DNA from 4 places in the Caloramator sp. ALD01 genome. Region 4 is predicted to be linked to each of the others. Evidence: predicted binding sites of a transcription regulator. Region 4 holds the regulator's gene; each other region holds the start of a gene.
The links. Region 4 encodes Rex, which represses fermentation and respiration genes when NADH is low (regulators of the CRP and FNR family bind a similar motif). Its sites were predicted from a motif close to ATTGTTAANNNNTTAACAAT; they were not measured.

Region 1 (6,022 bases), on a different contig from region 4:
CCCCTATGGAATTTATAATTTCCTTAAACTCATCTATATCAACATATTCCCTTTTTATGCTTCTTATTGCATTAAGTGCATTTACTGCAAATCCCTTTTTATCATAGACTTTAGAGAAGTATTTAATCTTTTCTTCTCCAAGCTCCTTTAATATTTCTTCAACAAGCACAAGGGAAGCCTCATAGGTGATTAATTCAGAACTGCCTAAATGATTTTTAGAAATCCTTCTTGATAAGTCATCAAAGGTTATAACATCTACATTGTATAAGCTACCTGCCCTTTTTAAAATTTCACCTCTAACAAATTCTATAAGCTCTCTTGTTGGTGCAAGATATATAACCCTTTTGTTATTTTTTATTTCATTTACAATTTTATCAAACAAAATATCACCCCAATAATTTGAAAATTTTTCAAGTTAATTATATTTTATACCCTATGAAAAAATGAATCAACCTAAAATAAGGTATAAGTAATATAAATGCTAAAAAAACCCACCCATTAAAAATTCATTTTTATAATGGGTGGGTTTTTTTACATATTTTCACGTTGTATTTTTATAATCTCATTTTTAAAATCTTCATAGTTTATACAATCTATAGCTAAATCAAATATTTTATCTAACGCCTCTATATTATTTATTTTACTTATCAAAAATATTATCTCGTGCAAATCTTCTTTAAATTTTTTATTCAAGAATTTTTCTATATCCTGTTTTTTTGCTTTTATTATACCTTCATTTATTCCTTGTTGGATACCTTGTTGAATACCTTCCTGCTTTAATAAATAACCAACTTTAGTCATTTCAAACACCTCCTTCAATTTATTTATATATTCCTTATCTATAAACTTATCCGAAATAGCTATTATTGCTGATATACAAAACATTTTTAAATCTTTATCATTTATTTCTTTAGCAAGTTCAACAGCCGTAATCGCTAATTCATTTTTATCTTTTTTTGATTTCATCAAAGGTAAAAATATTAAATTTAACTTGTCTAATTCAGTAAATTCTTTTTCACTCAAAATTACACTTTTTAAATGTTCTAAAGTTCTATCTCCATCAAATCTTTTCATTAGAATTTTTTCTACTTTATAAAGATTGTTAGGACCTATCCTTAATTCTGTAATTATATTATCATCATTAATGTCTGCTGAATAAATAACAATAGTTCTAACTGGTTTTCTTTCCTTTTTATATAACCTTAAGTCATATAAGTTAAACCTAATTAAATCATCCTTTTTATAAGTTGTTTGAAATTCTAAGTGCAACAACGAATCATCTTCTAACAAAAACACAAAATCCATAACCTCTTCTTTTACATCAATTATTGGTAAATCTGTTGGTATTACTGACTTTATTTTGGGAAGTTTAATACCTAAAAATTCTAAAGTCGTATCTTTAAATGCCTCTGCCATATATTTTAAAATTATATCGTTATTATTGTGCGATATATGTATATTTGACATATTGCCAACTCTATATTTATCTTGTATCTTAATTATATCATAAAGAAAATTTTGTTTCATCCTCCATCATAATAACAATATCATACATAGTATTATTTATAAATGATATTGCTCTTATTTAAAAAAGCATCTGAAATTCAGATGCTTTTTGTTTACATTGTTAAATTATTACTCTTTAATACAACCTTATAGGAATTAAGGTCACTGTGTACCTCTTCTTTAAATGGATTCTTCTTAAATTTGAATATTTTATAATAATGATAAATAAATACCGCTATGTTGGATAGTAATGCAAGTAGGCTTACAACAAATAATGCTGTTGTGCTATGGGAGGATTTTACTGCATACTTTGAAGTATCAACAAAGCTTGGGAAGCACATTACAAACATCATCCAAGTAGCTAAGGTCTGTGCTCTGTGTTGCAGCCAAGCTCCCTTTTTTATAAAGAAGGCTGGGATTGTACAGGATAGAAGTAATGCAAGTCCTGCATAATATGAATGGTCTGAAACACAGTTATATACATATGCAAAGTTCCATAGGTCGTATGCAATTATCCAAAACCAAAGCTGGTCTGGCCAAATCATATCTTGGCTTTTATCCTTACTAATTACTATACCTACCCAACCTGATAAGGTTATAATATTTAGTATTCCTGCTATGCCATTCATTATGTTCCAAGGACCACCAATTATTGTAACTCCATCAACAAGCCCATTATAGCTGTAACATTGAAAATCTCTTATTACTGCCTCCATAATATTTAGTGAAAGTATAAATGGTGGGAACATCAAAGCATATTTATTTGTTTGCAATTTCTTGTTATACCTAATTGCCATAAATCCTATACATCCTGCAAGTGCAGAATATACCTTTGCCCAATGGAACCAAGTTCCAACACTTGAACCTTCTCCTGCTGTTTTAGGCCATACTGTAAAGGTTAATATAATTGGAAGAATAATGAATAAGAAGATTGAAACATACTTACTTCTACGAGCAACTTCATTAATTAATATAAGTGCAATTAATACAACAACCCCCATAACTATTTGTGCAAATGATAACGGTTCAAATAAAAACATATAATTCCCCCTTTATACGACTTGGTCGCTATAATTTTAAAAATATTTGTAATAATTATTACAATTTTATTGTATCAGAAAATTTTGTTAAAGTAAATATTGGTAAATAACTTTATATGTAAATTATAGTTAACGTTTTCTAAAAATCTTTATATAAAAAGACGTGCATAAACACGCCTAAAATAATACCTCATTAATCAAAAATTCAATTTTAAATACAATAATTTACATATCATCTACCTTCATTTACGAATTAATTACCTCAACAAGTCTATTTGCAACCTCTGAATGGTTTGTAAATCCAGTTAATGTGTTAAATATATCCTCAAGGCTGCTTCCTAATACCTTCTCCTTAAGTTCTTCAAAATTACCATCTGCTACAATTTGACCATCATTTAAAAGAAGTATTCTATCACTTACCTTTTCTACAACCTCCATAATATGGGATGAGTAAAATATGGTTTTGCCTTCATTTTTTAATGCCTGCATCATTTCTTTAAAGACCATTGCACTATTTGCATCAAGGCCTGTAATTGGTTCATCAAAGAATATTAAATCTGGGTTATGTATTATTGATGAGATTATTGCAAGCTTCTGCTTCATCCCCTTTGAAAAGGATGAAATCCTTGTATTTTTTACTTCATAGAGGTCAAAAATATTTAGTAACTCGTCTATCTTTTTATTGAGTTTATTTTCCTCAAGTCCATATATACTTCCTATAAAATTTAGATATTCAACTGGAGTTAGGCTGTCATAGAATTCAACAATTTCTGGAACATAACCTATTCTTCTCTTATACTCATATTTATCCCTTATATCTTCACCAAAAATTTTAACAGTACCTCTATATCCACTTGTCATTCCTAAAAATATTCTAATAGTTGTACTTTTACCAGCACCATTTGGACCAATATATCCAACAATCTGCCCCTTTGGCACCTCAAAGCTAATTCCCTTTAATACATCCCCACTTCCATAATCCATATATAAATTTTCAACTGAAATTATATTATCCATCATAATCCTCCTTATACGTCTATATAGGTTAATTTTGACACAAAATATAATTATTTTCAAGTTTTAAACTACTTTTTCATTGGTAATATACCCATAAATTACATTTAAACTTTGTAATTATTCGTTACGATAAATAATATATAAAGTTTTAGGGGGGTAGTATATGACAAATAAGAAAAAATTGATTCTATCAATCATACTTTTTATTTTTACACTTACAAGTTTTGTAACAGCCTTTGCAAAAGTAAGAAAAGGAACAGCTCCTGCTGCACCTTCAAGCATAAGTGCATCAAGTATAACAACAAGCGAAGTTACTTTGACTTGGACAAGTTGTCAAGGTGCAACAGGCTATAAAGTATTTATGGCAACTCTAAATGATTCAAACTACACACAAATCGCAACTACTTCAGCAACAAGCTATAAAGTTACAAATTTAAAACCTGCTACAGTATATTGGTTTTTTGTTCGTGCCTACAATACCTATGGCACATCAGGTGATTCTGCTCATATAAAAGTAACTACTCAGAATATTGTTATTAATAATCAAAAGCAGGTTATTGGATTTACAACCTACTATTACAGTGGGGACAAGTCCTCCTATAATTCTATGGTAAACAATACTTCACTTTTAAACACAGTAATTACACACACATATATAACAGATGGACTTGGAAATATATCAGGTTTAGTTCCAACTGAACAAATTAATTATGCAAACAACAATGGAATAGTTCCTATTGCAATGGTAAGTAATAACTTCAGTGGTGACATAGCAAAGCAGCTACTTGAAAATGCACAAAATAGACAAGCTCTTATAAATAATATATCCAATGCACTAAAACTAAATGGTTATAAAGGTGTAAACATAGACCTTGAAGGAGTTTACTACTACGACAGAAGCTATCTTTCAACCTTTATGAAGGAGCTTTATACTGCATTAAAACCACAAGGATATATAATAGGTATCTCTGTCCCTGCCAAAACATACGACAGCTTAACTAATAGCTGGACAGGTGCTTATGATTATGCCGAACTTTCAAAGTATGTAGATCAATTTATACTAATGACCTACGATGAACACTACCCAGGGGGTACACCTGGTGCTATTGCATCCATTGGATGGGTGCAGAAGGTAATAGATTATACTATTACTGTTGTTCCAAAGGAAAAGATTTTCTTAGGACTTGCAGCCTACGGATACGACTGGTCCTCAAATGGCACCACAAAGGCATATAGTATAAATGGAATTTATAACATTGCAAATAGCAATAATGCAACTATCCTTTGGGATGATGTGTCAAAGTCACCTTATTTTAATTATACTGATGTAAATGGAGTTGCACATTCTGTTTGGTTTGAAAATGACAAGAGCATTGCATATAAACTTGATTTAGTAAATAACTATAATCTTTCTGGAGTTGCTATTTGGAGACTTGGACTTGAAAATGCAGATTATATGAATATGATAAAGGCTAAATTTAATAAATAAAAATAGGGCTTTATACCCTATTGCTGCTAAAAAATTATATATTGATTAGCCCCATGAAGGATTTCTTGGGCATTCGTTCATTTCGCTAATCAATTCTAAGCTTTTCTTTGTTTGAAAAAGTCCTACCCTCGCGATGCCATCGTCCTGATGGCCGCTCGGCTCGGCACGTCCTGTGCCGAATTACGGACTTTTTCAAAGTCAAAAAGCTAAGAATTGCTAAAGCTTATGAAAGAGCCTATTGAAATCCATTCATGGGGCTTTTTCAAAATTTAGCTAACAACTATGTTTATCAACAATCTCAGGGCTTTATGCCCTATTTTTGTTAAGTATTCCAAAGTAGTTTGTCCCCCAAACACCAATTATTATCATCACAGCTCCAATTAGTTTGTAGGTTTCAAAACTCTCTCCTCTTATTGTAATTCCAGCTATAACCGATACTACTGTAGTAAGGTTCGCAAAAACTGAAGATTGGGATGCAGGAAGCTTAGATAAACTGTAATTAACAAGTAAAAAGGCAAAAACAGATGACAATACACCAAGGTAGAAAATTGAAATTAAAACCTGTGTATTTATCTTAGATAAAATACTAATATCATTAGAAATTATACCTTGAATAAAATATAGTGTTCCAAAAACAATCATCCCAAGTATCATCATAAAATAAGTCGTCTCGTATGGTGTAAAATTCTGTGAGGCTCTTCTTGAATAGATATTAAACATTGCAGCACTAAAAACTGCAGAGAGTAAAAATATAATTCCTTTTAATTGGGCCTTTGCCTCTAAATTTCCTCCACCTAATACAATCGTTAGAACCCCAATAACTGATATAACAATAAAAATCCACTGAAGCTTTGAAGGTTTTTCATCAAGTAAAAACGCAGCAAGTATTGCAACAAGTACAGGAATAAATGCCATCATAACTCCAGCCTCTGATGATGTAGTATACTGAAGCCCCTTTGTTTCCATAATA
Region 2 (6,022 bases), on a different contig from region 4:
AACAAAAAATAAAATTAAAAAGATGTTGACAACAAAGTAAGTCGCTGATATAATAATAAATGTCCGATACGGAGAGGTGGTCGAGCTGGTTTAAGGCACCGGTCTTGAAAACCGGCGTAGGGGTGACTCTACCGTGGGTTCGAATCCCACCCTCTCCGCCATATAAAAACTATCAAGTAGGCAACATGGAGAAGTACTCAAGTTGGCCGAAGAGGCGCCCCTGCTAAGGGCGTAGGTCGGGAAACCGGCGCGAGGGTTCAAATCCCTCCTTCTCCGCCATAAAAGCCGCACAGGGTGCGGCTTTTATCCTTCAAAAAAAGAATATGCGTCCGTAGCTCAGTTGGATAGAGTAGCTGGCTACGAACCAGTTGGTCGGGGGTTCGAGTCCCTCCGGGCGCACCAACAAAAGCCTTGAAGAGCATATCTTCAAGGCTTTTGTTATTGGTGGTTAGGTAAAAAAGCAAGCTTTTGACAACAAAATGACAACATATAGATATAATTTATGAAACACTTTAATTCTTAGAGAACAAAAGTATATAAGCACCTTTTGTTCTCTTTTTATTTTAACATACCTTCTAATATAGGTTTGCTTGGCACAGAAACTTCAGAATTGCTTGGAATGATGTAAACTTGATCTCCAGAGGTTAAAAGAGGAAAAATAATTATGCTTCCTGTCCATAAACCTATTTCATCCGAAACAAGGGTAAGTGGGAAACCATATCCTCCAATGCCTGCAATCCCAACGAATCCATCATAACCATCATAGTTCCCTAATAGAGAAGGATTTGGAAGATTTACTCCTGTAATTACAAGAAGGTGCTGTCCATTTTGTTGTTTTTGAACCATAGCTGAGCCAAATGTATTTTGCATAGAAGGATTTATAGGTTTTAATAAATTACAAGATGGCAGTTTAAGTGGTACGGGTACACATAGAACATCTCCAGGGAAAATTATATTTGGATCTGGAATATGAGGGTTATTCCAAATAAGAAGATCTATTGGAACCCCTATATTTTGAGCTATCTTTGAAAAGGAATCCCCTGATTTTATAGTATATTTTTCATATCCTATAGGACAGCTCTCTGGTACTCTCCCAACACCAGGTGGAGGCTGTATAGGTACACACAGCACATCTCCTGGGGATAATTTATTCGGATCTTTTATATGGGGATTTTCTACTATTAAAAAACCAACAGTTACATTAAAACGTTTTGCAATTTTCTCAAGTGTATCCCCTTTAACAACAGTATATCTTTGAAAACCTATACGACATCTTTCAGGAATTTGTGCACGTGTTTTATTATCGATATCATTTTTCAAAGTATCATCCCTCTAATTATACTTATATAATTAGAATATGAAAAAATAATTATATTTGTGCTAAAGACAAAATCTACCTTTTTATTATAATTATAATTTTGTTCTATCCCAACAACAAAATTTAAAATAATAGTAGTAATTCCTAATATAAAAGTAGTAATCCAAATGTTTTTATGAATTTTTTAATTTTCAAGTTTTGTTAGTATTAAACAGAGTATAGCAATTGATAGATATAATGGAATAAGTGCAGGAATAAAAATATCTTTTAAAAAAAGCAATATTGCACCTAATAAACAAATTATTGAAAATATTATTTTTATGATTGTAATGAACTTTTTCACCTTTTCCTCTCAACTTAAAAATTATCTGTTAATGAATCAATATATTCTTTTGCATCTTTTAAATCTGCTCCAGTAGTTTTCATATATAAATATATTGCTTTACTTTCTCTATTTGCTAAAATTAATTCCTTAATTTTAGTATTTAGGTTGTTTAGTTCTTCTTCGGTTAAATTAGATTTGCTTTTAGTGTAAGTCTTAATAAAGTTGAATAAAAAGAGAATAAAATTAATACCCCAAATAATACTTAAAAATATCTTTTTAGTTATCATAAATAGAATGGTACATATAAAAGAACAAATTAACATAATTATATTAATTTTTTGAGACAACAAAATCACTCCTTTCATATATATCTATGCAAATTATACAATAAATGTATAAAAAAGTATATAAAAATAAATTTTTCAAGGTAATAAAAAATAAGTATAATTTATATATAAATATAGGGAGGGATTAATATGGATAGAGAAAAAATGCTTTTAGAACTTGAAGAGTATTATGAAGCAGCAGGATTTAAAGATATTTATATCAACAAATTAAAGGATATGACAGATGAAGAATTAACTGAGCTTTACATAAATATATTTAATAATGAAGATAAAGAAATTCCATTTTAATATGATGGGGGATGATTATCATTAAAAGGGTAAACTATAGGAAATTAAAAAGAGATTTGTTAGACTATGTTGGACCATCTGGAATATGGCCACTTATAGGAAGTGTTGATAGTGCAGATGAAGAAGAACTTTTAGAGATTGCAGAAGAACTTGGATATGATGTGTCAGATTATATTTTAGAGGATGAAGATTTTGATGAGGATGAGATAGAGTGGTGAAAAACAGCCTTACAAAAGGCTGTTTTTATGTTTATGTATATAAGTAAATATTATTATTTGATGTTGAAGTAACAAAAGGGATTAGAATAAGATAAATGCAATGTGTAACAGCCTTTTAAAATAAGTATCTTATAGAAAAATGAGCAAAATAAGGTAAAACATCTTGAGATGTGAAAAATGCTTGTTATATGAGTAAATGAAATAGATATACTAATTGCAATTAATATTAGGATGAATATTTAAAAAGGGAAAGATGATAAAATGTAGAATATATAAATTATGAAAAATACATATAGAAAGGAATTAAAGATGCCACAGTTTATATACAATGGAGAAGTATTTGAATATAAGATAATAAAAAAGAAGAAAAAGACAATAACAATTAAAATAACAAGAGAGGGGGAGGTAGTTGTAACCTCTCCTATATATGTAGATGATAGGTATATTTTAAATCTTGTTGAAGGTAAAGCAGAATGGATTGTACAAAAACTGAAGGAAATAGAAAGGATAAAAAAAGATACAGGAAGTATAGAATATAAAAATGGAAGTAGAATAGAATATCTTGGAACAAAACTTATCCTATGTATTTCTGAGGATAATGTGGATAAGTTAAAGATTTATAAGGAAGAGGATAAACTATATATTAAATTACCAAAGGCAAAAGAGAGTTTTTTCACAGAAGAAATGTTAAAAAAAGAGATTATAAAATGGTTAAAGGAAGAGTCTAAAGTAGTGCTTAAACAAAGGGTTGAGTTTTTTAGTCAAAAATATAACCTTGTTCCTAATAGAGTAGTGATAAAAGAGCAAAAAACAATATGGGGAAGCTGTTCGAGCAAGGGTAATATAAACCTTAATTGGAGGCTTATACTGGTTCCACTTGATGTGCTTGATTATGTTGTAGTACACGAACTTTGTCACCTTAAGCATCACAACCATTCTAAAAAGTTTTGGGACTTGGTTAAAGAAATTATGCCTGATTTTGAAAAGAAAAAGATGTGGCTTAAGGAGAATGGGGGGAGGCTTTTTAGTTATTAACCTGAAATCCATTAAAAATACTAAAGTTTAAATAAATCTAAACGGAATTGGATGAGTTATTAATATATAACTATTATATATAAAATGTAAGGTGTAATATTTAATATTTTTTTCTTATATACAAAAATAAATTTTGTAGCCGTTGCTACAGAATTTATTTTTTATTTATGCTATTTTCAAAATAATAAAAAAATTATAAGGGGGTTTGTTTATGATTAAACTTATCGGTATTTTAATTATCATCATTGGTTTTATTCTAAAATTAGACACTATTGCTGTAGTTGTCTTTGCAGGAATTATAACTGGACTTGTTGCAGGAATGTCATTTAATGAAATTATGAAGACTTTAGGTAGTGCCTTTGTTACAAATCGTTATATGTCAATATTTATAATTACTCTACCTGTAATAGGTTTATTAGAGCGATATGGATTGAGGGAGAGAGCAGCATATTTGATAAGCAAGATAAAGTCAGCTACAGTAGGAAGATTAACATCACTTTACTTAATAATTAGAACATTATCAGCTATGTTTGGATTAAGAATAGGTGGACACGTTCAATTCATTAGACCTTTAATACTTCCAATGGCACAGGGTGCAGGTGAAAGTCGTTATGGTGAAATGCAGGACGAAGATAAAGAAACAATAAAAGGTCTTGCAGGAGCTGTTGAAAACTATGGTAATTTCTTTGGACAAAACTTTTTTGTTGCATCTGGTGGCGTACTCTTAGTAGTTGGAGTTATGAAGGAATTAGGTTACAAGATAGAAGCAATTGATGCAGCAAAGGCAGCATTACCTATTGCATTAATAATAATGGTAGTTGGTACTTTACAATTTTTATATTATGATAAGAAGTTCGATATGAAATATAGTTCAAAAATGAGAATAAAAAATGATATAACTAAAAATGTATAAATTGGGGGGATAAATATGTTAAAAGATACTTTAACTGAATTACTATATGTATTTTGTGGTATCATAGCATTTTATTCAGTTTATGTAACACTAAAGGATAAAAGCCATCCATCAAGAATTCCGACAGCATTATTTTGGGGTATTTTAGGAGTAATATTTTCATTTAGCAGAATAGGAATGTTGTGGGGAAATAAAAATATTAAAATTGACGATACAGTGATAGGATATTTGATAGTTTTACTTGCTGTTTTATCAGCTCTAAAATTAGTTAAGTATAATAAATTTAATGAATCAAGTAAAGAATTTAAGGCTGAAATGGCAAATAAAATTGGAAACAAGATTTTTATACCTGCCTTAGCTTTAGCAATAATAGCATTTATAGTTGCTCAATATTGGACAAAACAATTAGGCTCATTAGTTGCATTAGGTATTGCGGCATTAGTAGCACTCATAATGGCTATGGTTGTAACAAAAGGCAGCACTAAAGAAGTGGCAGAGGATTCAAGAAGATTATTAGAACTTGTTGGACCAGTTAGTATGTTACCACAAATATTAGCAGCTCTTGGATCAGTGTTTACAGCAGCTGGAGTTGGAACTGTAATTGCAGATGGTATTAAAGGATTTGTACCACAAGGAAATATTTTAGTTGGAGTTATAGCATATTGTGTAGGAATGGCTTTATTTACAATGATAATGGGAAATGCTTTTGCAGCTTTTGCAGTTATAACTGCTGGTATAGGTGTACCTTTCGTAATTGCTCAAGGTGCAAATCCAGTTATTGCTTCAATGTTAGGACTTACAGCGGGATATTGTGGAACATTAATGACACCAATGGCAGCAAACTTCAATATTGTGCCAACAGCAATTCTCGAGATTAAAGATAAAAAGTATGGTGTTATTAAATATCAAGTACCGGTTGCAATTACTATGCTAATAATTCATATTATATTAATGTATGTATGGGCATTTTAATATTAATTTCGATATGAGGTGATTATATGAAAGTTCTTATTACAGGATTTGAACCTTTTGGAGGAGATGTCATTAACCCATCTTATGAAGCAGTTAAGATGTTAGAAGATAACATTGATGGTGCTGAAGTAATAAAAGCAGCTATTCCTGTAGTTTTTAAAAAATCAATTATTGAACTGGAAAAACTTATTGAACTACATCAACCAGATATAGTGATATGTGTTGGGCAGGCAGGAGGAAGATATGATATAAGTATCGAAAGAGTTGCTATAAATGTAGATGATGCAAGGATACCAGATAATGAGGGGAATAAACCTATTGATGAAAAAATATTTGAGGACGGAGAAAATGCTTATTTTTCAAATCTTCCTATAAAAGCAATGGTTGAAGAAATAAGGAGAGCCAATATACCTGCATCTATTTCAAATACAGCTGGAACCTATGTGTGTAACCACATAATGTATGGTCTAATGTATATAATAAATAAAAAATATCCTCATATAAGAGGAGGATTTATACACGTTCCATTTTTGCCAGAACAGGTTATAACAAGAGCTAACACACCTTATATGAATTTAGATATGATTTCTAAGGCATTAATGTTAG
Region 3 (6,022 bases), on a different contig from region 4:
ATTCCTAAAAGTTTACTTGAGTTTTTCTGTATAGCTCTTTTTTCTTCTTCTATTCCTGTTGGTATATTCCAGCCCTCTCCATATATCATTGCATATGGATTTATTTTTAATACTTCATCTCTTACACGGTTCATCGTTTCTACATCGTGAAGCCCCATTAAGTCAAATCTATATCCATCTATATGATATTCTTTAGTCCAATATTTTACAGAGTCTACTATAAATCTTCGCATCATATAATTTTCAGATGCTGTGTCATTTCCACAACCGCTTCCATTTATAAAGCTTCCATCAAGATTTTTTCTGAAATAATAACCTGGTACTAATCCTTCAAAATGTGTCTGCTGTGCTTCATACATATGGTTATATACAACGTCCATATTAATTCCAATTCCAATGCTATGTAGTTTTTGAATTAATTTTTTTAGTTCTATTATCCTACTCTTTGGTGAAAATGGGTTTATTGAATAGGAACCTTCTGGACAGTTGTAGTTTTGAGGATCATACCCCCAATTATATTTATCAAGAGGGTATTTTTCATCAACACTTTTATAGCTAAAATCATACATAGGCATTATTTGTACGTGGGTTATACCAAAATCCTTTATATGGGAAAGGGCTGTTTGTACTCCCTCAAAGGCTGTATTTTCTTCTGTTAGGCCTAAAAACTTTCCTTTAAGATTTACACTACTTGTAGAATCAATTGTAAAATCCCTTATACTGAGCTCATAAACTATTGCGTCAACGTTTGCATTTAATTTAATATACCTATCTTCCTCAAACCCTTCAGGATTTGTTGATTTTAAATCAACTACTGCACCTCTTAGTCCATTTACTCCAACTGCATAGGCATATGGGTCAACTACAATGTTTCTTTTCCCAAATACAAAGGCTTCATAATTATAAAAAATTCCATCCAAATCACCGTTGACTTTTGTGTAATAAACCCCCTTATCTAATTTTTTCATTTCATATACTTCGGGTTCTTCATCTATAGTTGGGTCAAAATTTTTATAAAGTAGAAGGTTTATTTTTTCTGCCACAGGTGACCAAACATAAAACTCTGTAAATTCTTTATTATAAATATATCCCAGCGGACCATCATAGGCATAAATAAGATTAAATTCATCTGTTTTAAATAGAGGAGAGTAATTTACGTTAAGCAAATATCCTTCTATTAAAATATGGCATTGCTTTTTAATATCAATATGACCTTTTATGTTTATACATATGTCGTCTCCACAAAGGTTAATTCTTTGTATTTCGTGGTTTATGTCCTTTTGAAATATTTTTATTCTGGTATTCTTGTTTATTCTTATTTTATTTTCTTTGATTCCGTGTACTACTATTTGGCTAAAGCTCTTTAGGTATGAAAATAACATATTTATTTCTCCCTTCAAAATATAGTGTCTTTTACTATTTTATATTTTTTTTATAAAAAAAGGAATATACAAAGTTAATAACTTTTTGGCTGTTTAAAAAGTTATATATTGATTAACCCCATAAAGGACTTCTTGGGCATCCATTCTGCGGCTTTAGCAATTCTAAGCTTTTTTGTTAGAAATAGTTCTATATTGCAGTGTCAATGTCTCCCCCCTATTTTTTATACTAATATCAACAAATATTTGTTAAATTAAATTAATATAAAATATAAATACAATAAAAAATAATGCGAAAAATTAAAATTAGAGGTAAAATATTTATGGTGTGTTAACTATTTAACAAGTATTTAGGGGGGATTATATGATAAACCTAACCATTGATGGAGTTAAAATTTCAGTTGAAGAAGGAACGACCATACTTGAAGCTGCAAGATTGCTTGGGAAAGATATTCCAACTCTATGTCACGATGAAAGATTAAAGCCCCACGGTGCTTGCAGAATATGTGTTGTTGAGGTTGAAGGAGCAAAAAGCCTTTTGGCATCCTGTTCAACTCCTGTTCAGGAGGGGATGGTAGTACATACTGAGTCAAAGAGTGTTATTGAGGCAAGAAAAACTGTGTTGGAACTTTTAATTTCAAACCATCCATTAGATTGTTTAACCTGTGAAAAGGCTGGAGACTGCAAATTACAGGATTACTGCTATAGATATGACATAAAAGAGGACAAGTATGGTGGAGAAAAAATAAAATATGAATTGGATGATAGCAATGAATTTTATATTTGTGATCAAAATAAATGTATACTTTGTGGAAAGTGTGTTAGGGTATGTAATGAACTTCAATGTACTGGTGCCATAGGTTTTGCAAAACGTGGATTTTATACTCATATAGCAGTTCCATTTGATAGAAAATTATATGAGTCTGACTGTGTATCCTGTGGTAACTGCGTTGCAGTATGTCCAGTTGGAGCTCTAACTGTTAAAAAGAGGGACAAGTATAGAGCTTGGGAGGTTAAAAAGGTTAGAACAACCTGTTCCTACTGTGGTGTTGGATGTCAGATGTATCTACTTGTAAAGGATGACAAGGTTGTGGGAGTAGAACCTTGTTTTTCAGAGCCTAATAAAGGGCTTATGTGTGTAAAGGGAAGATTTGCATACAATTTCATAAACCATAGGGATAGATTGAAGAAGCCACTTATAAAGAAAAATGGAGAATTTGTTGAAGTTGAGTGGGATGAGGCATTAGATTATGTTGCATCAAGGCTTAAAAAGATTAAGGATGAGTATGGTTCAGATAGTATTGCAGGATTTGCTTCTGCAAGATGTACAAATGAAGATAACTATATGTTTCAAAAGTTTATGAGGGCTGTGATTGGAACGAATAATGTAGACCACTGTGCAAGACTTTGCCACGCTACAACGGTTACAGGTCTTGCGACAACCTTTGGAAGCGGTGCTATGACAAACAGTATAGGAGAACTTGAGAAGGCAGACTGTATATTTATAATAGGTTCAAATACTACTGAAACACATCCTGTTACAGCAACCTATATAAAAAGAGCAAAATTAAATGGAGCAAAGATTATTGTAGCAGACCTAAGAGAAATAGAATTAACAAAGGGTGCAGATGTGTTTATGCAGCTAAAACCTGGAACTAATGTCGTGCTACTTAATGCTATGATGAATGTAATAATTGAAGAGGGTCTTCAGGATAAAAAGTTTATTGAAGAAAGATGTGAAAATTTTGATGAACTTGTAGAGATAGTAAAGCAATATACTCCAGAGAAGGTAGAAGAGATAACAGGAGTGAAGGCCGAGCTTATAAAAGAAGCAGCACGACTTTATGCAATGAGCGAAAAATCAAGTATAGTATATTCAATGGGAATAACTCAACATTCATCAGGAGTAGAACACGTTTATTCAGTTGCAAACCTTGCAATGCTTTGTGGTAAGATTGGTAAGGAAGGCTGTGGAGTAAATCCTCTTCGTGGACAAAATAATGTTCAGGGAGCTTGTGATATGGGATGTCTACCAGATGTCTTCCCTGGTTACCAAAAAGTATTTGTAAAGGAAAACCTTGAAAAATTCGAAGAGGCTTGGGGAGTTAAACTTTCAGATAAGGTTGGATTGACTGTTCCTGAAGTATTCAAAGCTGCACACGATGGAAAAGTAAAGGCTCTTTATATTATGGGAGAAAATCCAATGGTTTCAGACCCAGATATAAAGCACGTAGAGGAAGCATTAAAATCTTTAGAATTCCTTGTTGTTCAGGATATATTTTTAACAGATACTGCAAAACTTGCTGATGTTGTTCTACCTGCTGCAAGCTTTGCTGAAAAGGATGGAACATTTACAAATTCAGAAAGAAGAGTGCAAAGGGTTAGAAGGGCAATAAATAGCGTAGGAGAAGCAAGAGAGGACTGGAGAATTATTAAGGAATTGATGATAAGATTAGGGTATGAATGCAGCCTAAATTCATCTAAGGATGTAATGGAGGAGATTTCAAAGCTTACTCCACAATATAGAGGTATAGACTATGAAAGAATTGAGGAAAAGGGACTACAGTGGCCTGTTTTAGATAAGAATCATAGTGGAACACCAATACTTCACGTAGAAAAATTTGCAAGGGGTAAGGGATTGTTTAAACCAGCCCATTATAAAGCGGCGGCAGAAACACCAGATTCTGAATATCCTTTGATACTTACAACTGGTAGAGTTCTATATCATTATCATACTATGACAATGACAGGCAAGAATGAAGGTTTAATGAATATAGTTGGTGAGCCATTTGTGGAAATAAACCCAATGAACGCCTCAAAGCTTGGAATTAAAGATGGAGAGATGGTTGAGGTAACATCAAGAAGAGGAAGTGTAAAGGTTAGAGCAAAGGTTACAGAGAGAATAGAAGAGGATGTAGTATTTATGCCATTCCACTTTAAGGAAGCAAATACTTTAACTAATACAGCATTGGATGAAGTTACAAAGGAACCGGAATTAAAGGTTTGCACTGTAAGAATAAATAGGTTATAATAAGGGAGGTTCTCTCCCTTGTTATAATTTTATCAATAGAAAGGAGATGCTGTATGGAAAAAAGAATGTTAGTACCAAATGAAATTGTTGATGAAACAATTGCTGCTGGTGTAAAAAAATCAAAGCTTAAGACTTTGCAAATGATTATTTTAGGAATTATTGGTGGTGCTTTTATTGCACTTGGTGGTTATTCTTCTGCTGTTGCCAGCCATTCAATAGAAAACTTTGGTGTAGCAAAGCTGGTAGCAGGTACGGTTTTCCCAGTTGGACTTATGATGATACTACTTGGGGGAGGAGAACTTTTTACAAGCAACACAATGATGTTAATTGGTGTTGTTGATGGTAAAGTAGAGCTTAAAAAGATGTTTAAGAATTGGTTTTTTGTTTATTTTGCCAATCTAATAGGTTCAATAATAATAGCATATTTGATATTTGCTTCAGGTGGACTTGATGTAAACGGAGGAAAACTTGGGGCCTATGCATTAAAGGTTGCAGCCTATAAGGGAAGTTTACCCTTTTATAGAGCCTTTACAAGTGGTATACTATGTAATATATTAGTGTGCATAGCAGTATGGATGTCTTATGGTGCAAAGGATATTATACATAAGATATTTGCTGTGTGGTTTCCTATTATGGCCTTTGTTGTTGCAGGATATGAACACTGTGTTGCCAATATGTATTATTTTTCAATAGGCCTATTTGCAAAGACTAACCCAGCCTATGCAGAAGTAGGGCATTTTACAGCTGAAAAATTATCCCATATATCAATTGGTTCAATGATACAAAATTTAATTCCTGCAACTTTAGGTAACATTGTTGGCGGGGCAGTATGTATTGGTCTTATGTATTATTTAGCATTAAAGAGAATACCAGCAAAAGTTGAAGTAAGTAAAGGATTAAAAATGTAATGATAATTTAAATTTTTAATGAGTGCCATGAAAAAATAGGTGTTTTTCATGGCACTTTGGTTAAGGGGTGGTTTTTTGAAAAAGGTTTCTACAGCAGCTATTCTCTGTGGTGGCAAAAGTTCAAGAATGGGTTTTGATAAAAGTAAAATAGTAATTAATGATAAGTTATTAATAGAACATATTGCAGAAAGGCTAAATACAGTATTTGATGATATTGTTTTAGTAACAAATGATAAAAATAAATTTAATACAAAATTTAGAGTTGTTGAGGATGTTATAATGGATTGTGGCCCAATTGGTGCAATTTATACAGCTCTTTTAAACTCTAAGTCACAGTATGTTTTTGTTATTGGATGTGATATGCCCTATGTTAACTTAGATTATATAAAATATTTGATTGAGGTTATAAATACAAGGGAGGTTGAATGTTTAATAACTCAAAAGGGTGGATACTTTGAACCTTTATACTCCTTTTACTCTATTGATATTAAGGAAAGATTAAGGGAGGCAATAGATAGAGGAAGGTTTAAGATAATGGATGTAGTAAAGGATTGTAGTGTTTTATATACAAACGATGAAGAGGTTGAAAAATATATATCTAATGAGGATATGTTTACCAACTTAAACTACAGGGAGGATTTAGAAAAACTAAAAAGCGGGGGAATTTTTGATGGATGTTATAAGCTATAAAAAAATATGTATTT
Region 4 (6,022 bases):
TAAAAATGTGAGGTGTCGTTTTCGACACCTTTTTTATATAAAAAAAAGCCCGGGGGGGATCCCGGGAAATGGGTAAATGGGTTGGGGTTTGTTTGTTGCCGCATAATTATAATAACATAAAATATTAACTTTGTGTATTAAATTTTTGTAAAAAAATGATGTAAAATGTCGAACAAAATCAACTATTGTTTAATAGTATAGATTAGGGGTGAAACTGCAGTCCCTTTGGTTGGACGTATTTTATGTTTCTCACAAAATAAAGGTTGTATAAATAGCATTTTGGGGTATAATTAAAATGAAAATATATAAGGAGAGATACAGATGAAGGATTTGATTGTTATTGGAATAGAATCAAGCTGTGATGAAACATCTTGTGCTATTGTTAAAAATGGAAGAGAAGTTCTTTCTAATATAATATCTTCACAGATTGATATTCATAAAAAATTTGGAGGAGTTGTTCCTGAGGTTGCCTCAAGAAAGCACGTTGAAGTTATAAGTAATGTGGTAAAAGAGGCAATTGAGAAGGCAAATATATCCTTTGAAGATATAGATTTAATAGCTGCAACATATGGTCCTGGTCTTGTTGGTGCTCTTCTTGTAGGATTATCCTATGCCAAGGGATTAGCATTATCCTTAAATAAACCCTTTGTTGGAGTAAATCACATAGAGGGCCATATAGCAGCAAATTACATAGCACACAAGGAATTAGAGCCACCCTACCTATGCCTTATAGTTTCAGGTGGACATACACATCTTGTTCTTGTTAAGGACTATACTGAATTTGAAGTATTAGGAAGAACAAGGGATGATGCGGCTGGAGAGGCCTACGATAAGGTTGCAAGAGCATTAGGGCTTGGTTATCCAGGGGGACCTTTAATTGATGCCTTAGCAAAAGAGGGAGATGAATATGCAGTAGATTTTCCAAAGGCATACCTTGAGGATGAAAGTTTTGATTTTTCTTTTAGTGGGCTCAAATCTGCAGTTTTAAACTACTTAAATAAAATGCAGATGACGGGAAAAGAAATTAAAAGGGAGGATGTTGCAGCAAGCTTTCAAAGAGCTGTTGTAGAGATATTGACTGAAAAGGCAATACTTGCAGCAAAAAAATATAAAATGAATACAATTTGTCTTGCAGGTGGTGTTGCAGCAAATTCTAAGTTAAGAGAGGCATTAGCAAAAGAATGTAAAAAAGAAGGAATTAATTTTTACTATCCACCAATTAGTTTATGTACAGATAATGCTGCAATGATAGCAAGTGCAGGGTATTTTAATTATAAGGCTGGACTTGTGTCGAATTTAGGGCTTAATGCATATCCTTCATTAAAAATAGGACAAAGATTGTAGAATTTGTGGATATTATGGATATGTTAACATATTATCTGTGGATAAAGTGGATAAATCTGCAAAAGCTTCACAAAATAACCCACAAAAGCTGTGGATAATATTGTGGACAATGTGGATATAACTTAATTTTTTGAAAAAAATAAAGATAATTAATTTTAGATTATCTTTATTTTTTATTGTATTATCGCAATTACATAAAAAGGAAATGAATAAGTAAAAGAAGAAATGAAGAGAAAATGATAGAAAAAAGTCAAAAAAGTACAAAAAAAGCTTTTATTTTAACAAAAAATGTTATATCATATAATTAGTCTTTTAGAAAAAATCTATAATTTTTGTGTTGAATTAGGGGGAAGTCGAATGGATTTTGATAAATACTTCCAAAGAGGTGTTAGGTATACCCTAATTAACACCGACGATGATTATGCTTACGATGTGATTGCAGAGTTCATATCTTGGGGAATTAGAAATAATAGAAAGTGTTATTATTTTGTCGATAGAGATGTTCTAACAAGCCTTGATTTTTATTTAAGACAGGCAAATATGGATATGATTGAACTTATTGCAAGTAATAAATTAATAGTTCAATCTTCTCAGCTTTTCTTTGCAAACAACAACATAAATTCAGCATATCAAAACATCAAGGATATGGCAAAGGATGCAGTTATGGATGGATATGACGGCATAGCGATAATTTCCGATAGAGAAGCCTTTTGTCATAGTGATTATGATGAGGAATTTTTATATAACTATGAAAAGGAATTAAACGATATATTTGAAAAATATCCAGTTTCAGCTATAAGCTGCTATAATATAGACAAATTTGGTGTTGATGCCCTTTTTGCAATAACACACTTAAATCCTAATTTTATATATAAGAACAATGATGAAGTATATGTTCATATAAATGATGAAGGCTTTTTTACAAAGGAAGAAACTTTAGGAATTGTACAGGAATTTTTAAAGAAGAGAGAAAAGGTAATAAGAGAAAATAAGGTATATAAATTTATAAGCAAATTATCTGGAGAATTGTCCTATAAAAAGGATGAAGGCGAGATACTTGAGACAGCATTAAGCATAATATGTAGCTCTATTTCAGCAAATAGAGGTTTTGTTGTACTATTTGAAAACAATGATTTGCCAAAGGATTTTAATTCTGACTATGTAATATCTTATAATATTACTGATGATATAGTAAATACATATAAACAGCATATTGAAGGTGGAACTTATAATCCAAAGGTAACTTTTTCAAAATTAAACTGTTTAGTATATCATACTAAAGATATATCAGGGCCAATAAAGGATGTTATGCAAAAGAACAATATATTGTCTTGTATAACAATTCCTATAAAGTTTGATGAAAATATACTAGGATGTATGTGGCTCTCAAGTCAAGACAAGTATTTCTCCTTTGAAGACAGCTCTGAGTTTTTATATATGGTATGTCAAACGATAGGTAAAATGCTTGTGGAATTTAGAAGATATAAAAAGATACAGGACAGTTTAATTCAATCAAGAAAGATGCAGGCATTAGGAGAGCTAACCGGTGGTATTGCCCACGAATTTAACAATATATTAACTCCAATATTAGGATATATACAAATTCTAAAAAATAACATAGACGACCCTATACTTAATAGATATATAGAACTCATTGAAGAAAGTGCAAAGGATGGGGCAAAAATAGTAAAGAGAATACAGGAATTTTCAAAGCCAAAACACAAGGAAAAGGAGCTTTGTGATATAAACAGGATTATTATTCAATCTGTTGAAATTACAAAACCAAAATGGACCTATGAATCCCAAATAAGCAAAAAGAGTATTGAGGTTAAATTAGATTTAAAGGCAAAGGGATTTGTTGAAGGCACAGCTACTGAGCTTAGAGAAGTATTTGTAAATATAATTTCTAACGCCATAGATGCTATGCCAAACGGTGGATTTTTGCATATAGAGTCCTTTAATAAGAAGGGAAATATAGTGGTAAAAATAAAGGACACTGGAGTTGGTATGACTGAGGAAGTTAAAGAGAAGATATTTGAGCCCTTCTTTACAACAAAAAATGAAAGAGGAAATGGACTTGGGCTTTCTATTGTTTACTCAATAATTAAGGAAATGAATGGACATATAGATGTATCAAGCCAAGTTAATGAAGGAACTGAGTTTGAGATTAAACTACCTGCAAAGGGTGCAGGATTAAGCAGAGAACATCTTAATGAAAGTTGTGAAGAAAAGCAAATTTATAAAATATTAGTTATAGATGATCAGGAGCCTGTTGCAGAGGCAGTATCAGAGATGCTAAAGAGTCTTGGACACGACTCGGTTTATGTAGTTGATGATGAGGAGGCCCTTAAACTAATAGAAAAATATGATTTTGATGCAGTAATGTGTGATCTTGCTATGCCAAATTGCACAGGTGCTGAGCTTTCAGAAAAAATAAAGAAGATGAAGGAGATACCAGTAGTTCTAATGACAGGATGGCTTGGTAATCTCAATGATTCCGATAAGAAATATATAGATGATATAATACAGAAGCCCTTTTCAATTGAAGAGCTTAAAGATACAATTCAAAGAATATGCAAAAATAAAGTGGGCAATTAGCCCACTTATTCTTTAAATAATTCAGATTCATTTAGTCTATAGCTCAATATCATTAAACTTTCGCTTAGATGTACATTTTCTACTATAACATCATCTGGTGCATTTAAATCCGTTGGAGCAAAGTTCCATATACCTTTTATTCCATTTTTAATCATTATGTCTGCAACCATTTGTGCGTGCTCCTTTGGAACACATATAATACCTATATCTATTGGATTTTCCTTAAGGTATGTATCTAAACAATCTACATCCTTAACTTCAATATCCCTGATTTTAATTCCAATAAGCTTTGGATTTTTATCAAAAATAGCCTGTAGATGGAATCCTAACCTTTCAAACTTTGCATAGTTTGCAACAGCTTGACCTATATTACCTGCACCAACAATTATTGTTTTATAATTCTTATCAAGTCCAAGTATTTTTCCTATTTGGTCATATAAATCCTTAACGTTGTAACCATATCCCTGTTGCCCAAAGTCACCAAAACAGTTTAAATCCTGTCTTATTTGAGAAGCTGTAAACCCAATTCTTTCTGAAAGCTCCTTTGAAGATATTCTATCTATATCTTTTCTTAAAAGTTCACCTAAATACCTATGATATTTTGGCAATCTTCTGATAACTGCCATCGAAATCTTAGTTTCCTTTGCCATAAAGCTTCACTTCCCATCCTTATAATTTTCCCCTATCATATATGTTATAATATGCAAGAATTAATGTCAATTACCTAAAAAGTATTGCTTTAAATATGGGTTAATATTAAAATTAATCTGTTAGGCTATTTTAAGTTGAGGTGAAAAAATGGCAATTCTTTATGTTAACAATATAAAAAAGTCCTATGGAGTAGATGTAGTTTTAGATGGTATAAACTTAATAATAAACGAAGGCGATAAAATCGGATTTGTTGGAAGAAATGGTGCAGGTAAAACTACTCTTTTTAAAATAATAACAGGCAGCATAAAGCAGGACGAGGGTGAAATAATTCTTCAAAAGGGAAAAACTCTTGGGTATCTTTCGCAAAACTTAGACATAGATGAAAATCTTACTGCCTTTGAAGAGGTTATGAAGGTATTTTCAGATATAAAAGAGATAGAAGAAAGAATGAGGCAGATTGAAGAGGAGCTTTCAGATCCAAATTCAGACCACGAAAGGCTTCTAAAGGAATATGGAAGGCTTCAGGTGGAATTTGAAAATAGAAATGGATATAGCTGTGAAAGCTATGCAAAGGGTGTACTTATTGGACTTGGACTTCTTGAGGAGGAAATAAGCAAAAAAATTTGCTATCTATCAGGAGGACAAAAAACAAGAGTAGCTCTTGCAAAATTACTTTTAAAGAGTCCGGATGTTCTTTTATTAGATGAACCAACCAACCATCTTGATTTAGGAGGAATAGCTTTCCTTGAAAATTTCCTTAAGGAGTATAGGGGAACAGTGCTTATTATTTCTCACGATAGATATTTCCTCGATGTAATAACTAATAAGACGGTTGAAGTTTTAAATGGTAAAGTAGAAGAATATGGAGGAAACTATTCTTATTTCATAAAGGAAAGAAAAAATAGAATAGAGCAGAGGGTAAAGGAATACGAATTAAAACAGAAGGAAATAAAAAGGCTTGAAGAGATGATAGAAAGGTTTAGGTCCTTTAATCGCGAAAAAAGCATAAAACAAGCAGAGAGTAAAGAGAAAATGTTGTTAAAATTGGAAGAAAATTTAGGAGATAGACCAATAACCTATGAAGAAAATGTAAGGATAAGTTTTGATACAAGAATAAAAAGTGGTAATGACGTTCTCCAGATTGAAGAACTGTCTAAATCCTATGGAGAGAAGGTTCTTTTTAATAATATTAATTTAATGATTAGAAAAGGTGAAAAGGTTGCACTTATAGGAGAAAATGGACGTGGAAAAAGCACACTTTTAAAAATAATAAAGGGCGAAGTTCAGCCTGATAGTGGATATATAAGGCTTGGTAGGAATGTAGAGATTGGATATTATGATCAAGAACAAAGGGACTTAAATCCCGAAAAAACAATATTAGATGAAGTTTGGGATGAGTTTCCACAAAAAACAGTCAGAGAAATAAGGA

Region 1: the regulator Rex is predicted to act here: its motif matches at 2,592-2,611, upstream of A3M9_RS0106505 (DUF5692 family protein).
Region 2: the regulator Rex is predicted to act here: its motif matches at 3,704-3,723, upstream of A3M9_RS0110520 (DUF969 domain-containing protein).
Region 3: the regulator Rex is predicted to act here: its motif matches at 1,707-1,726, upstream of fdhF (formate dehydrogenase subunit alpha).

What each region holds. Positions count from the first base shown of each region.
Region 1 covers NZ_AXAA01000010.1:43,988-50,009, reverse strand. The annotation lists gene A3M9_RS0106515 (PD-(D/E)XK nuclease family protein) at 1-382, opposite strand, end outside; gene A3M9_RS0106510 (hypothetical protein) at 532-1,467, opposite strand; gene A3M9_RS0106505 (DUF5692 family protein) at 1,620-2,546, opposite strand; gene A3M9_RS0106500 (ABC transporter ATP-binding protein) at 2,793-3,566, opposite strand; gene A3M9_RS0106495 (glycosyl hydrolase family 18 protein) at 3,727-5,052, shown strand; gene A3M9_RS0106490 (DMT family transporter) at 5,359-6,022, opposite strand, start outside.
Region 2 covers NZ_AXAA01000033.1:8,312-14,333, forward strand. The annotation lists tRNA gene A3M9_RS0110475 (tRNA-Ser) at 71-161, shown strand; tRNA gene A3M9_RS0110480 (tRNA-Ser) at 188-279, shown strand; tRNA gene A3M9_RS0110485 (tRNA-Arg) at 326-402, shown strand; gene A3M9_RS14275 (LysM peptidoglycan-binding domain-containing protein) at 559-1,320, opposite strand; gene A3M9_RS0110500 (hypothetical protein) at 1,676-1,990, opposite strand; gene A3M9_RS14675 (hypothetical protein) at 2,120-2,278, shown strand; gene A3M9_RS0110510 (hypothetical protein) at 2,290-2,496, shown strand; gene A3M9_RS0110515 (M48 family metallopeptidase) at 2,776-3,531, shown strand; gene A3M9_RS0110520 (DUF969 domain-containing protein) at 3,746-4,444, shown strand; gene A3M9_RS0110525 (DUF979 domain-containing protein) at 4,460-5,416, shown strand; gene pcp (pyroglutamyl-peptidase I) at 5,443-6,022, shown strand, end outside.
Region 3 covers NZ_AXAA01000016.1:46,949-52,970, reverse strand. The annotation lists gene pulA (type I pullulanase) at 1-1,382, opposite strand, end outside; gene fdhF (formate dehydrogenase subunit alpha) at 1,744-4,410, shown strand; gene A3M9_RS0107965 (formate/nitrite transporter family protein) at 4,464-5,318, shown strand; gene A3M9_RS0107960 (molybdenum cofactor guanylyltransferase) at 5,394-6,008, shown strand; gene fdhD (formate dehydrogenase accessory sulfurtransferase FdhD) at 5,989-6,022, shown strand, end outside.
Region 4 covers NZ_AXAA01000017.1:1,864-7,885, reverse strand. The annotation lists gene tsaD (tRNA (adenosine(37)-N6)-threonylcarbamoyltransferase complex transferase subunit TsaD) at 322-1,344, shown strand; gene A3M9_RS0108065 (ATP-binding protein) at 1,702-3,942, shown strand; gene A3M9_RS0108060 (redox-sensing transcriptional repressor Rex) at 3,948-4,592, opposite strand; gene abc-f (ribosomal protection-like ABC-F family protein) at 4,741-6,022, shown strand, end outside.